3 regions of the Priestia sp. YIM B13490 genome follow, and region 3 is predicted to be linked to each of the others. Evidence: riboswitches for the same ligand, from Rfam matches in the RefSeq annotation. Region 3 holds a riboswitch; each other region holds the start of a gene.
What was found. Region 3 has a riboswitch for lysine ahead of ACFX4R_RS13570 (amino acid permease). Riboswitches for the same ligand answer to the same signal wherever they lie in the genome.

Region 1: linked by a shared signal. The riboswitch ahead of lysA (diaminopimelate decarboxylase) and the one ahead of ACFX4R_RS13570 (amino acid permease) in region 3 are both predicted to bind lysine.
Region 2: linked by a shared signal. The riboswitch ahead of dapA (4-hydroxy-tetrahydrodipicolinate synthase) and the one ahead of ACFX4R_RS13570 (amino acid permease) in region 3 are both predicted to bind lysine.

The regions. Positions count from the first base shown of each region.
Region 1 is NZ_JBHZOT010000003.1:530,544-535,718, reverse strand. It holds gene ACFX4R_RS12650 (PAS domain-containing sensor histidine kinase) at 1-296, opposite strand, end outside; gene ACFX4R_RS12645 (YckD family protein) at 458-772, opposite strand; gene ACFX4R_RS12640 (NAD(P)/FAD-dependent oxidoreductase) at 846-1,964, opposite strand; gene ACFX4R_RS12635 (CBO0543 family protein) at 2,300-2,812, shown strand; lysine riboswitch at 2,879-3,061, shown strand; gene lysA (diaminopimelate decarboxylase) at 3,207-4,535, shown strand; gene ACFX4R_RS12625 (dicarboxylate/amino acid:cation symporter) at 4,588-5,175, shown strand, end outside.
Region 2 is NZ_JBHZOT010000007.1:215,677-220,851, forward strand. It holds gene ACFX4R_RS21090 (hypothetical protein) at 152-322, opposite strand; gene ACFX4R_RS21095 (H-type small acid-soluble spore protein) at 440-619, opposite strand; gene ACFX4R_RS21100 (hypothetical protein) at 1,025-1,312, shown strand; gene ACFX4R_RS21105 (hypothetical protein) at 1,374-1,631, shown strand; lysine riboswitch at 1,890-2,068, shown strand; gene dapA (4-hydroxy-tetrahydrodipicolinate synthase) at 2,196-3,083, shown strand; gene ACFX4R_RS21115 (DMT family transporter) at 3,346-4,191, opposite strand; gene ACFX4R_RS21120 (CBS domain-containing protein) at 4,560-4,985, shown strand; gene ACFX4R_RS21125 (DUF421 domain-containing protein) at 5,175-5,175, opposite strand, start outside.
Region 3 is NZ_JBHZOT010000003.1:715,635-720,809, reverse strand. It holds gene ACFX4R_RS13580 (GNAT family N-acetyltransferase) at 1-222, shown strand, start outside; gene ACFX4R_RS13575 (hypothetical protein) at 326-694, shown strand; gene ACFX4R_RS13570 (amino acid permease) at 731-2,170, opposite strand; lysine riboswitch at 2,273-2,457, opposite strand; TPP riboswitch at 2,632-2,732, shown strand; gene thiT (energy-coupled thiamine transporter ThiT) at 2,765-3,373, shown strand; gene ACFX4R_RS13560 (ethanolamine ammonia-lyase reactivating factor EutA) at 3,530-4,948, shown strand; gene ACFX4R_RS13555 (ethanolamine ammonia-lyase subunit EutB) at 4,975-5,175, shown strand, end outside.

The sequences.
Region 1 (5,175 bases), 190 kb from region 3:
CAATGTCCCATAATTTCAGGCTTTTCTGTGTAAGATAAAGGGGTTAAGTTTACTACATAGCGTTTATCATTTATTTGAAGCTCGTACATAAGCTTTTTCTTTTTGTTTAGTGCTTCGAAAAAATGCTCATACGAGACCCATTCTTCTAGAGGTATTTTTTGGTCATGAACGCTTTCACCTTGATACATACTGTAAACAAGATGGTCATCTTTTTGTTTGTAAGCAAATATGATTCCTAGCGCCTCAGCTGAATGATTTTCTGCATGTAATCGGACTATTTTTTTATTTTTGTTCATCGTTCATATTTACCTACCCCTCACTAACATCTTTCCTACTCGTTCTCATTCTCTTAATTTTACATGAGGATTTTAGAATTTACTAGATAAAGAAGCGGATATTTTCCATTCATTCACATAAAAAAAACGCCTGTAAAGGCGCTTTTTTATGTGAATAGGAATTACTTTGAATGATGCATTTTATGACAGTGTCGCTTTGGCACAAAACCATTTTGCTCCATATGCTGATAGCGATTTTCCATATGTGAAGAAATGTTTTGACTCTCCGTTTTGCTTAGCACCCCGTACTCCACATATTTTGAAAGTATTTCTTTCTTTTTTGCTAGCATTTCTTTGTACAGCACGGACAGTTCCTGCTTTTGCTCAGACGTCAACTGCACGTCTTTTGTTTCTGGCTGAGGATTATTTTCCGCTAATACAGGCGTCGCGCTCATAAATAAAAAAGCTGTTGCTGCACTTATCATAATCTTTCGCAAACAATCTACTTCCTTTCATCATATAGTAGTTATAGTTTGCGAACTTCTATTTGTTTTCATTCATTCTGTTTGCTTAAGACTCGATAGCTCCTCCTACATCATAGTCGCTAAGATCAATTTCCATTTCCATTTCAAGTGCTAATTTAGCAAGCTCTGAACCAAGATAAGGACCCGACGTTAAGCCTGAAGCTCCGAGACCATTCGCTACTAGTATTCCTTCGTAAGCCGGAAGAGCTCCAATGACTGGCAAGAATCCTGGAGTAAATGGTCGAAACCCTACCCTTGTTTCTAAGACTGTGCTTTCTGTTAAGCCGGGAGCAATTGATAAGGCCTTTGAAAAAATCTCATGCATCCCCCCAGCAGTTACTCTCAAATCATAGCCCGTGTCGTTTTCATGTGTTGCTCCAATGACAATTTGACCTTGTTCAAATGAAAGAATATATTGATCGCTTGGAGGCATCACAACGGGCCAGTCTTTTGTATCTACATCAGGGAGATGCAAGTGGACAATTTGCGCTTTTTGAAAGCTTGCTAAAAATTTCACTCCAAGAGGCTCTAGTAATTGATTTGCCCACGCTCCTGCCGTTACGATTGTTGTACTTGCTAGAAGGGTTTGTCCATTTACGGAAACGCCCGTTACTTGATTATTTTCATAAAGTAGTTCTGCGTTTCCTTCTATTATTTTTGCACCGTTTTTCTTCGCTGCATTCACAAGTGCGTTTCGAAGAGCTCTTCCGTTAACGCGAGCGGCTCCACTAATATGAACTGAACTGTATTCTTCCGAAAGAACCGGAAACAAAGCCTGTGTTTCTTTAGCGGATAAACGTGTAATCTCGCCTATTTCAGGAGCTTCTTCCCGACGCTTATATGCTCTTTCTTCCATTTTTTTAAGTTTTTGCTCATCAGTATGTAAGCTAATTGCTCCTACTCGCTTATATCCCGTATCCGTTTCTCCATCTTCTTCTAATTGCTGAATTAATGTTTGATAGTACTTAGCGCCGCCTTTTGCTAAGCGGTACCATGCTTTATTTCGACGCTGCGAAAGCCATGGGCAAACAATTCCTGCTGCTGCATCAGTAGCTTGACCTGCATCCTTGCGATCTATCAATGTCACATCTGCTCCTGCTTTTGCTAAATGATATGCTGTAGAAGCTCCAAGTACCCCAGCTCCAACTACGATGTATGTTTTCATACCAAAACACCCTTTTCTTTCTTCTAATATTCTCATGCTATATGTACGCAACTTTAGCATAGCAAAAAAAGAAGTCACATACTAGGCGAAGCTATCTTGAGCTTATTTTTGAATCTTGCTGACTTTGACATATAGCTCCTTTCATTGTAAACAAAAGCGCAATAAGTTCTTTTACGGGAATTATGGTGAGATGAAGCAAACCACAAATAGTGATCACCCATATTTAACACTGCGCTTACCGCTTTTTTATTATAGTTTCTGAATAAAAAAATGAAAGAATAAAACCACTATAATATGTAAATAAAAAGAAATAACCATTATTTTAAGGAGAGCGTATGCAATCTTCATTTGTATTATTTTTCATCATTCTTGGTTTACTATTTGGCAAGTGGCGAAGGTATCAAGAATACTATCCTACTTTGCTGTTTTGGGTCACAGGGAATTTGCTTTATGAAGTGCTGCTGTTTCATCACCGCGTATGGGTATTTCACCCTGTAGGTATTGATCACCTTTTTCTACCCGATCACCTAATGGTTTCCCTTGGAATAACTTTAATTATTTATCCGTTTGTTATACCGGTTTTTTTAGGAAGGCTGCCGCTGCATGTAAGCGGCAGGCTGTGGTGGATTCTTTTGTGGGCGCTTTTATTTACTGTGATTGAGTTCATTGCTTATGTTAATCACAGTATCACTCATCATTATGGATGGTCGCTGCTGTGTTCTTTTCTCTTCAACATTGCCACGTTCTCACTTTTAGTCATTCATCAGAAGACAGCACTGGTCGCTTGGATTCTATCTGGAAGCTTCATAGCTTTCTTATTTATTTTTTTTGATATTCCTATGCCTTAACTTTTCATTGACTAGACGGAGGAAAAGGAAATATAATAGGAATTACATTTAAATATAATTTTCCTCTCTGAGAATAGAGGTGCATGAAATCAAGAGTCACTTATTGGAGACTAATGGAGTCTGTGAAGATAAGTAAAAGGGATTTCGTGCCGAAGTATATAAACATCCATTGTGTTCATATACTGGTTCAGTATTGAATAAATGCTGAGCTGTCACAAACCATTTGGTTTGTGGAGAGCTATTGAAGAGATGTTGATGCCTAGAATGTAATAATACTTTATTATTATGAAACCAAGACGCGTGAACATCACTTCACGGGTCTTTTTTGTGTTTTTCTACTGACCATCAAAGTTCAAAGTTATAGTTGAATGATTTAAATGGAGGGATACGGATTATGTACTTACATGGAACGAGTAAAATTAACAGCAGCAATCATTTAGAAATTGGGCAGTGCGATACGGTCGAACTGAAAAAACAATACGGCACTCCCCTATACATCTACGATCAAGAATTAATTGAAACGAAATGCAAGGCCTTCCATTCAGCCTTTCGAAGAAGCGGATTTTCATATCAAATCGCCTATGCAGGGAAAGCATTTCTTTGTATGGAAATGGCTAGCCTTTTAACGAAGCTTGATATGTCACTAGATGTGGTCTCAGGAGGCGAATTATTTACAGCGCTTGAAGCTGGATATCCAGCTGAACGCATTCATTTTCACGGCAATAATAAAACGATTGAAGAAATGGAAATGGCTCTTGATGCGAATATTGGCTGTTTTGTTGTTGATAACTTTACCGAACTTGAAGTTTTGCATGCCTTAGCAGCTGAGCGCAAACAGAAAGCATCTATTCTTCTGCGTGTTACTCCAGGAATTGAAGCCCATACACATGAATATATTATGACCGGACAGGAAGACTCCAAGTTTGGATTTGGTCTTTCCAATGACCAAGCCATGAAAGCGGTAAGTTCTGCGTTAGAAAAGCCTTACTACGATCTTTTAGGCATTCATTGTCATATTGGTTCGCAAATTTTTGAAGTAGATGGTTTTTCTCGCGCCATTGATATTTTAACTGATTTCTTATTCAGCATTCGTGATAAAATGGAATTTGAAGTAAAAGTTTTAAACGTAGGTGGTGGTTTTGGTATTCGTTATACCGAAAGCGACTCTCCTCTTCCAGTTGAGTATTATGTAGATGCACTGACAGAAAAGCTAAGCCGCACGTTAACTGAACAGAATTATACCCTTCCAGAAGTCTGGATTGAGCCTGGAAGAAGCATCGTAGGAGAAGCAGGTACAACGCTTTATACAATTGGATCAACGAAGGAGATTCCAGGTGTACGAAAATACGTAGGAATTGACGGCGGTATGACTGATAATATCCGTCCTGCTCTTTACGATGCAAAACATGAAGCTGTCTTGGCTAATAGAGTGACGGATAAAAAAGATGAAACAGTATCAATTGCGGGTAAATGCTGTGAATCAGGAGATATGCTTATTTGGGATATTGATTTACCGCGCGTTAATCAAGGAGATTTATTAGCAGTGTCCTCTACAGGTGCCTACAACTATTCAATGGCTAGCAATTACAACCGTATTCCGCGCCCTGCTGTTGTATTTGTAAAAAATGGAGAAGCTCGTCTTGCTGTAGAGCGAGAAACATACGAAGATTTGGTGCGTAAAGATGTAAAGCCAGTCGTTACTACGTATGCAATGAGCAAATAATAGCTGTTCTTGCGTAGTAAAGAAGCTATTGTTGTTTGGAGGAAATCTAACTATGGTTTTAAGTGTATTTAAAACGTACAGATCATCGCTTATTCTGCTTCTCGCTATTTTAATTGGCGGGATAGCAGGATATGCTATCGGGCCGGATGTGGCAGTCGTAAAGCCCTTTGGTGATTTGTTTCTTAATTTAATGTTCATGATTATCGTTCCCCTTGTCTTTTTTAGTGTGGCTTCGGCGATCGCAAACATGAATGAAATGAAGCGTCTTGGTAAAATTATGCTAGGTATCGCCGTTGTGTTTATCGCCACTGCTGCTGTTTCAGCCGTTTTAGGCTTTTTAGGCGCATCACTTTACAATCCGCTACATAATGTAGATACTTCTGCCATTAAAGAATTGATGGGTGACAGTGAAAATACAGCTGAAAAAATGACGCTTTTAACTCAGCTTGTTAGTACATTTACTGTACCTGATTTTGTTCAGTTATTTTCGAAAGAGCACATTTTACAATTAATTGTCTTTGCCGTTATTTTCGGTATTGCTACAACGATGGCTGGCGAAAAAGGACAGCCTATGGCGAAATTTCTGACTTCGGGTCAAGAAGTATCGATGAAGGTTGTTAAAATTGTGATGTACTATGCC
Region 2 (5,175 bases), on a different contig from region 3:
TCTTTATATTCGTTATGTGTTAGGTAATATCTTTGCAGAAGTAAGAATAAGCCGAGATTGAAATATGGTATCTGCAACCCCTTTTATTGACAACTTATTAAGAATGTATAACTAAAGAAAAGAAATAAAGATCGGTTATTTTCTTCCCTCTTTATTCATTTTCTTTAGAATCTTCCTGGTAATGTTCATTTAAGTATGGGTTCTCTGTCGTAGCAAAATTAACAGATTGAAGGCTAGTTTCAGGATCCATTCCATAATAGCCTTTTAGTTCCGCATTTTCTAGCTCGCCACTTCTGAATTGTGGTTCTTTTTTCTCTTTCATGCTGCACCTCTTTTTTCTTATAAATAAAGCTTAGAGAAATATGGTATTAGTTATTCGGTTCTATTTGGAGATGGAAGAAAAGAATATGAAAATTCCATATCCTTCCTTTGTGACTTTTTATTTTTCTTCTAAATCAAGGACTGGAACCATACGGTCTTCATCATGTGTTCCTCTCGCATGAACGGTAGCCATACTTGATGTTTCATCTACACTTTTAATCCAAATAGGAACTCCGTGGTAATGAACATCAATTTCCTTGGGTGAAGAAAGAATTTGCTTAGCTCGATCTATTTCCATATTATCACCTCATTTTTTAGTATGTCCCTGCAATGCATCAATTAAAAGATAAAGCTATATTTCCTCAACAATAATTTGACTACACGCTACAACTCATTCCCTCAAAAATTAATCTATCCTTTAACCTTACAAAAATCGAACATCAATGGGTTTGCTTAACCTCATTTTATTCTTTAATTCGAATACGTATAAATACGAAAAATGAGCACATACTGTACCTAATCAGATTCCTCCTTTTGCTGACAAATCATTTCTCCTTTAATATGTTAAGTTTACAAAAAACATCTGTCTTCACAGGTGTTTTTTATTTTGAGAAAATATATTAATTTGTATACAAACTAAGTTTTATTTTACTTCTAGTAGGGGAATAAAATAGTAAATTAAATTGGAGAGGATGAGGGGTTTATGATAGAGATGGAGGTAAAGAACCTTCAAAGGTCAGAAGCTAAATTTAGAAAGGCTGAATCAGAATACTTAAATAAGGCAATCGAAGAGTATTTCGTTCGTCGTACATACCATAATGCACCAGTAGTTGATGCACTTCGATATGTACTAACGATTGATAATAAAAGGGAACATTTAGAAAGTGCCGTTGAACTTTTTGGAGATAATATCAAAGAAGTAAATAACCAAGATATTATAAACTATTTAAATCAATGTAGATGTTATAAGGAAATAAGAGATATAGTCTAAATTTGATGCTATCTTATGAAAAAATTTATTGTTCATAAATAACCAAAAGGGGATTGGAGATATGAACTATAAACAAAGGGATTATTATATTAGCGCAAAAGAAAATGAATATTATAAAGTACTAAATGTAGTCGATTATATGTTAGAGGAAGCAAAAAGCAACAATAAATATCCTATATGGGGTGAAAAGCTAAGAACTGAGTTAAAAGAAAGTGCTGGCAACAATCTTACTCCATGGCATTTTAATACAATAATATCCGTACTTTTAGATTACGTACCTGATGAAGTAAAGAATAAACCTAATGCTAAGTCACTCTAAGCGGGTGGCTTTTTATGATGTGCATAATATGTAAGTTAAAACATGTGGTGAATAGCAAAAAGAAAGGTGAAATAGTAATATGAGTGATACTGAGATTGTGGGTTTGAGTCAATAATCCGGAGTCATTCTCTCAAAAATAAGTGTAAGGACTTAATTACAAGGTTTCCATAAAATTATACTTAAATGATTCTTGCGTGAAAGGAAATTTACTGTTATATTAAATTCAATTAAATATTTTCTTATTTCAATATTTTTTGAAGTGAGGATAGAGGCGCAAAGATCATAAGTATACAATTTGAGGAGAATGAGATCCAATGACAATTGTGGAAAGGGGTATTTGCCGAAGCCGAAAGAATCTCATGTTCTTGAAGCTGGTTCTGCTGTTGAATAAATACAGAACTGTCATATGGGAAACTGTATGGAGGGCTATCTTACGCACGGAAACTATTTTTGATAAATATTGTTTCTACTGCAGCAACGAATCCCTCGTTGCTGCTTTTTTGCGTTTCTTATGAATGGCCCTAACCCCTCTAATTTTTAAAAATTTATAAAGGGTGTGTAGTTATGAATTTTGGCCAAGTATTAACAGCAATGGTTACCCCGTTTGATCAGAATGGCGAAATTGATTTTAACGCGACGAAAATGTTAGTTGAGCATTTAATTACAAATGGCACAGATAGCTTAGTTGTAGCTGGTACAACTGGAGAGTCTCCAACATTAACCACAGAAGAAAAAATTAAATTATTCCAATGTGTGGTAGAAGCTGCTGCGGGAAGAGTCCACGTCATCGCTGGAACTGGCTCAAACAACACGCAAGCTTCGATTAGCTTAACGAAACTTGCAGAGGAAACAGGAGTCGATGGTATTATGCTCGTTGCTCCATACTATAATAAGCCGTCTCAAGAAGGCTTGTACCAGCACTTTAAAACGATTGCCCAGTCAACCTCTTTACCAGTTATGCTTTACAATATCCCAGGGCGAAGCGTAGTTAACATTTCTGTTGAAACAATTGTTCGTCTATCAGAGATTCCTAATATTGTATCAATTAAGGAAGCAAGTGGCAACTTGGATGCCATGGCAGAGATTATTAGCAAAACACCTAGCGACTTTACACTATACAGCGGCGATGATGGGTTAACAATACCAGTATTAGCAATTGGCGGGGCAGGAGTTATTTCAGTTGCTTCCCATATCATTGGCAATGATATGCAAGAAATGATTAATGCCTTCAAAAATGGCGATGTCCAAAAAGCTGCTGCTACACATCGCAATCTGCTTCCAATTATGAGAGCATTATTTATTGCGCCAAGTCCTTCACCAGTAAAAGCTGCATTAAATCTAAATGGAATACAAGTTGGCGGTGTTCGTTTGCCAATGGTTCCTTTAAGCAATAAAGAGCAAAGTGCGCTAGAAGAAGTTCTGCAAACTAGCGGCATTAACGTTACCTGTTGAAATAAATAAAAACAGATTAGAAGAGAGAGCATAGCTAAAACGACCGATTCAATCGATGCATTAAGGCAAGATTGGTGCACAAAGCTCAAGATGGATGAATCATCATTTAGCTAACTCCTAAAAACAGAAAAACTCCCTTAACGCATTGGGGGAGTTTTTCTGTTTTTTCTATGTATGTATACTATATACATCTTCAGTTGCCATACAGAGGGAGACCTATTTCACTATATGTTCGTTCTTCTGTCGGTATTGGTGCAAAAACTTATATCTTAGTCAACACGATTCCGCATAAAGTAAGAATAATTCCTATTAATTGATATTTTTTAAGTCTTTCTTTAAAGATAATTAAGCTCCCAATTAAAACAACAATACAATTTAAACTAATGATTGGATAAACCACGCTGGATGGACCTTCCTTTAGGGCGAATAAATAACAGCTGTAACCAATCGTACTTAATATACCAACTAGTATACCTATCTTTATTTCAATTTTATGTGCAGTTAATTGTTTAAATTCTTTCCGAGCTAATAAACTTAAATAGACAGCTCCTCCACCATACATTGAAACAAGCATTTCACCCATGCTAAAGTGCTGATACGTGCTGAATTTCATAATAACACCAACTGTGCCGATAGATAGAAGAGCTAAACAGCAGCTCAAAATCCATAATTTATACTCTATGTGTGCCGTTTTGTTTGGTTGATACTGAATAATACAAGCTGCCAATATAATAATGACGATACCAATCCAATTTGTTAAAGGAATGGATTGAGGAAATAATAAGGATGTAGCTATAACAACAATGACTGTATTCATCGCAATAATGGTAGATGTAATACTCGCAGGTCCTTTCTCAAAGGCTTTCGACATTTGGATATTGCCATTGGCATTTAATATACCGATTAGTGCCCCCGTTAAAATAGGTAAAATGTGAAATTCAAAACTTCCTTTAATAAGAGTAAATAATAAGAGGATAAAAAAAGAAATCCAATAAAAGAAAAGTTGAATACACACTTTAGATAAATGTTGAAGAGCACCCCATTTAAATAAAGTATTATTTACTCCGAAGCATACAGCTGTCCCTAAAGCAGATATAAACCATAACATAGTGTGTAATTCCTTCCTAGTAGTTTTTATACTACTAAATTATACAATTTATATAATAGTTTTAATATTTCAATTTAATGAAAAATAGTTTCGAATAACTCTTTTGTAAAAGTATAAAGATGAGAAGAGGAGAAGTATAAATTTATTACGAACCAACGGATTGTGCTCTTTTATTAAAACCTCGTTTCCTATTATTCTTACACCTTTTTACTGTCCAATAAAATGCGATGAATTTTTCAAATCCATTCACCATTTTCTTCTCATTAAAACCTAAAGCTTTGTATCCTAAAACTCAAATGGACGTTTTAGAAGATGAGGTGCGGGAATCAAGTGAAGTAAGACAATGATTAAATAAAGGAGGAGTTGCTATGAATATAACAGAAGTGATGACTTCTAATGTTGAGACAGGTAACCTTAAAAGTTCATGTGGTGAGGTAGCTAATATGATGAAGAATGTAGATGTAGGAGTTATTCCAATTTGTGAAAATGATAAACTAATAGGCCTAATAACGGATCGTGATTTAGTCGTCAAGGGATTAGCTAATAATTTTAATACGAATACACAAATATCTGAAATGATTACCACTGATGTCATTACTGGTACAAAATACATGTCTGTAGAGCAGGCTTCAGATCTCATGTCTCAGCATCAAATACGCAGACTTCCTATTGTAGAAGGTGGAAAACTCATTGGAATGGTTTCTCTGGGAGATTTAGCGGTAAGTAATACTTCAAATAAAGAAACAGGAAAAGTTCTTGAGAATATTTCAGCTCCTGCTGAGCTTAATAAATAAAAAAAACTCTTTTTGTACTTCATTTTATAGATAAGAGCAAGCTAATAAAAATTAGCTTGCTCTTAGTTTATATATAACAACACATGGCTATTACAGCTTTTAAAGATCTTGTATTCAATAGCTTCAGCAGTTTATGGCTTTCTATAGAATTAGCCAAGTTTAAACCCATTTTCGTCCTAGATTTTTTTAT
Region 3 (5,175 bases):
AATCAACAGGGGTATGGCATTGGAAAACAGCTTATGAAGCGAATTTTGGAACTAGCTAAAGAACTCAACCATCACGTTGTCATTTCAGGGATTACAAAAGGGAATGATATCAGTATCAAAATGCATGAGCAATTTAATTTTACATTTTGCGGAGAATTTAAAGAAGTAGGCTGGAAATTCGATCAGTGGCAAGATGTGCTTTTTTATCAGCTTATTTTATAAGATGTATGACACCTTTACACATTGTAACGTTTTAGTTTCATGTGTAAAGGTTATTAAAATAATAAGTCGTTTTATTATTTTAATACGAAAGGTGTTAGCTATCATGAATACACGTTTTCAATATCAGCATCTAAGAGCTATTCCAAAGACATGGTCAAAAAAAGAACTGCATATCCAGCTGAATAGAATCAAACACAATTCTGAACTATCTACTATAGCAGCAGATCCACTTTTTCATCTGTTAGAATGTACCCATTCGGGCCTTCAAACTAAACAAGAAATCATAGACTACATCCAAAGCATTCCTACTCATCAACTTCCATCTTTTGTAACCCATTTAAGCAGGTTAGTTCAGCGTATTTATTATATAGAAGCTGCTGATTACTGTAATCGTCCCCTCAAAGGTTATATGCTTGTTATGAAAAATCAGCCCGCCTATATATCTCTTCATTTTGCTGATCAGATCACATAAAAAAAGCTCTCTATTCTTTTGAATAGAGAGCTTTTTTTATTCGTATTTTTTCACTGTTACTTGGCATTCTTTTAACGGAATAAGTTTTGACTTTTTCGTCCATTTGTATCCTAACCAAACAATTAAGAATAAAGGAAGTCCGATATAAGAAACAAGTACACCGTACCAGTCAATCGAATCACCCATAAACGCCGAATAGTTTTGACCTAAAATGACAACAGCACATAAAATAAAGGCAAAGATAGGACCAAACGGGAAAAGTTTTGCATGATATGGAAGTTCACTCAAATCATGACCTTGGGCAACAAATGCTCTTCTAAAACGATAGTGGCTGATGGCAATTCCTAACCAAGCAATAAAACCAGACATACCAGAAGCGTTAAGTAACCACGTGTATACCGCACCGTCTCCAAAAAATGAAGCACCAAATGCAAGTGTACCGACAAGTGCCGTTGCGATTAAAGCATTCACTGGAACGCCTCGTTTATTCACTTTTGCTAAGAACCTTGGTGCTTTTCCATCTTTCGCTAAGTTCCACAGCATACGCGTAGAAGCATACATACCTGAGTTACCAGCAGATAAAACGGCTGTTAAAATAACGGCATTGATAGCTGATGCTGCAAACGCCAGACCTGCTCGTTCGAATATTAAAGTAAATGGACTTACTCGCACATCATCACTTGCTAATGAATCGGCTGTGTATGGAATAAGCATTCCGATAACAAAAATAGCTAAAATATAAAATAACAAGATGCGCCAGAAGACTTGTTTAACTGCGCGAGGAACCGTTTTTTCCGGATCTTCACTTTCTCCAGCTGCGACTCCAAGCAACTCTGTTCCTTGAAATGAAAAACCAGCAGCCATAAAAATACCTAAGACAGTAAAGAATCCACCGTGAATGGGTCCATCACCAAGCGTGAAGTTTTTAAACCCTGGTGCTTCATTGTTAAAGATACCAAAAATCATCATAATGCCAATAACTAAAAAGATGATAACCGTTACTACTTTAATTAACGAAAACCAAAATTCAGATTCACCAAATCCTCTTACAGAAAGGTAGTTAAGCCCAAACATAATTAATAAAAACAGGGCACTCCATAAAATAGAAGAAGAGTTTGGGAACCAAAATTTCATAATAAGGGCTCCAGCAGATAATTCAGCTGCAATCGTAATAGCCCAGTTATACCAATAGTTCCAGCCGAGAGCGAAACCAAAGGATGGATCTACAAACCGAGACGCATACGTACTAAATGAACCGGCTTCAGGCATATAAGCTGCGAGCTCCGCTAGGCTGGTCATCAAAAAGTAAACCATGACACCAATGATAGCGTAAGCTAAAAGCGCTCCCCCAGGTCCTGCTGTGTGAATTGCTCCACCACTTGCTAGGAATAAGCCGGTTCCGATGGCTCCTCCTAATGAAATCATCGTTAAGTGGCGAGATTTCAACCCACGTTTTAATTCTTGCTGCTCTTGCATAGATAAATACTCCTTTCGAATGTACGGAAAGAGACGGGATAACATAAAAAAAGCCCGCAGTATATGTGCGCGCTTTTAAATCTGAAAACCGCGTCAACCTTCCGTGAAGATAGCTCTTCACATCACTCGCATGATGTGACAGTTCTGTTCCTGTTCGGAGACAGCCCCAGCTTAAATCAACCGAGAAGTGATCTAAACTTCGGCAATTTTTCCTTTCAAGCAACATCCTCAATGTTCTCTGCATTTCCGTTGCTTTACTATTAAAAACTGCGACCTCTACCTCATCGATTAGGATGAGGGTTTTTTATATTCATTTGACATAAAAGAAGTATACCAAATACTAAAACGATTGTCATTATAAAAAATAGATTCAGAAAATAGAAACATCTTTGAAATCTCTCGAATCTATTTTGCTACATATGGTATAATGAATGTTGTCATAATACTACATAAATATCCGAACGTACCACAGGGGGAGCCGCCGTGCTGAGAGTGAACAAATTGTTCAGACCCTTCGAACCTGTTAGTTAACGCTAGCGTAGGAATGTGGGAATAGTAGCATATATTTGCTTACTCCTGTGTAAACCGTTTGATATGAATGATTCAAAAACAGGAGTGAGAAACGTGAATAAAGCATTACCTTTACAGGCTAAAATTGAAATAGCTATTTTTGCAGCATTAGCACTTCTACTTGATCTTTTGCCTTCCATTAAGATTGCAACGGCTGTGAGTATTTCGTTCTCCATGGTGCCCATTTTTATTATGTGCTTTCGCTGGGGAGTAAAAGGCGGGGCTCTATCTGGTCTATTATGGGGGCTGTTGCAGTTGGCAACAGGAACGGCTTATATTTTAACAGCGCTACAAACGTTTATTGAATATATTGTGGCTTTTGCTTTTATAGGTTTTGGAGGTATTTTTTCGCAATCTATTAAAACAAATTTAGCTAACAATAACAGATCAAAAGCTTTTGTTTTGATTGTTTTATCCCTTGTTATCGGCAGCTTCGCACGGTATTTCTGTCACTTTATTGCGGGTATTATTTTTTGGGGATCATATGCGCCAAAGGGTATGTCCGCTCTATGGTATTCTTTTTCAATGAACGGTATTTCAATGGTAGGGTCACTAATAGCCTGCTTAATCATTCTTTCACTATTAATTCCATCCGCATCAAGAATGATTGTAACTAAATCACACTCATCATAAGCAAAAAGACTAAATCTACCAAGATTTAGTCTTTTTTGTCATTTGTCACCTTTGTTTACACAAAAGTGTGTCAGGTTTGATAACATAGTTAGTGAAATATTCAAAAAACTGTTTTATGATAATCACCATATTCAAACGAGATAAGGGATTGATAGCATGCTACAGAAATGGATAACGAGCATAGGTTTAGATATCGGAACAAGCACAACAAAACTGATTGTAAGCAAGCTGTTAATAGCAAATCAACAAAATCAGTTTACGCTGCCAGGCTGTCAAATTATTGATCGTCGCGTAACGTATGTAAGTTCTATCTACACCACCCCTATGCTAAACGATGTTGAAATCGATGTTCAAAGATTAACGGTACTACTAGAACAAGAGTATAAGAACGCAGGAATCTCCTTAGATCAAGTGGAGGCAGGTGCTGTGATCATCACAGGAGAAACGGCCAGAAAGCAAAATGCAGAAAGTATCGTTCACTATCTAGCCGAACATGCTGGGGATTTTGTTGTTGCAACAGCCGGCGCTGACTTAGAGGGAATATTAGCAGCAAAAGGATCGGGAGCAATAGAGCGTTCTGCTGAAACAAATGCAGTAATTGCCAATATTGATGTAGGAGGAGGCACTGCTAACATCGCTTTATGTCAAAATGGAAAAGTGATAGAAACGTTTACACTGCATGTAGGCGGGAGATTAATTCGACTAAATGAAGACGGTCTTGTTACCTACGTTTCGTCTCATTTAACTGAATTTTTGAAAAATAATTCTTTGACACTGCGAGAAGGTGAAAAAGCAGCATTTGAAAAGCTCTCGTCTATCTGTCAATTACTAGCTGAAGAAACCGTGAATTATGTAAAAGCGCTGAATCAAAATTCCTCGCTGCTCGTTTCTCCTCATACAAGATCTTCTATACATCCTGAAACGATCATGGTTTCAGGAGGAGTAGGAGCAATGATGGAGAAGCAAAAGCCAATAACAGTGAAGGAAGTGGCCATACACGGAGACGTTGGTCCGCTTCTAGCATATCATTTTCAATCCATCCAAGTATCTCAATCCGCTGAGACAACGCGCGCTACTGTAATTGGGGCTGGTATGCAAAATACAGAAGTTAGCGGATCAACCGTATATATTGGATCGAAGCGGCTGCCGTTAAAAAATATCCCGATTGTAGAGATACCCGTTCAGCAAGAAGAGACGTGGAATCCGCAGCTGTTTCAAGAAAGAGTTCGAGCGGCATGTATGCAGGCTTCAACTATTTTCAGCGCAGAAGACCCCCCTGCTGCTATTGCTTTATCTCATTTTCCTTACTGCAGCTATAAGATGCTTCAAGAATTAGCAAAAATAATAAGCGATGAATTTATTGCTTGTTTTAAGGGAGCTAAGTGCCTCGTTATTCTATGCGAACAAGATATTGCAAAAGCTTTAGGACAAGCACTAGCTAAACAGAGGAAAGAGTTAGAAATTATTTGTTTAGATCAAATTGATTTTACACACGGAGATTACATCGATCTAGGGTTACCAGTAGCCGGAGAAGCGATCTCCGTTTCCGTTAAAACGCTCGCTTTTTCATCATAATCAGCTGAACATACAAGGAGGAAACGATGTTTAAAACTACACGAATGTTAGGAGAAACATTTTCATTTTATAGCTTAAAAGAAATCATGGCCAAAGCAAACGAAGAGCGTTCTGGAGATCAGCTCGCAGGAGTTAGCGCTGAGTCAATGAAAGAACGAATGGCAGCAAAACAAGTTCTAGCTGATATCACACTTGCTGATATTCGAAATTACCCGCTGCTCAGCGCA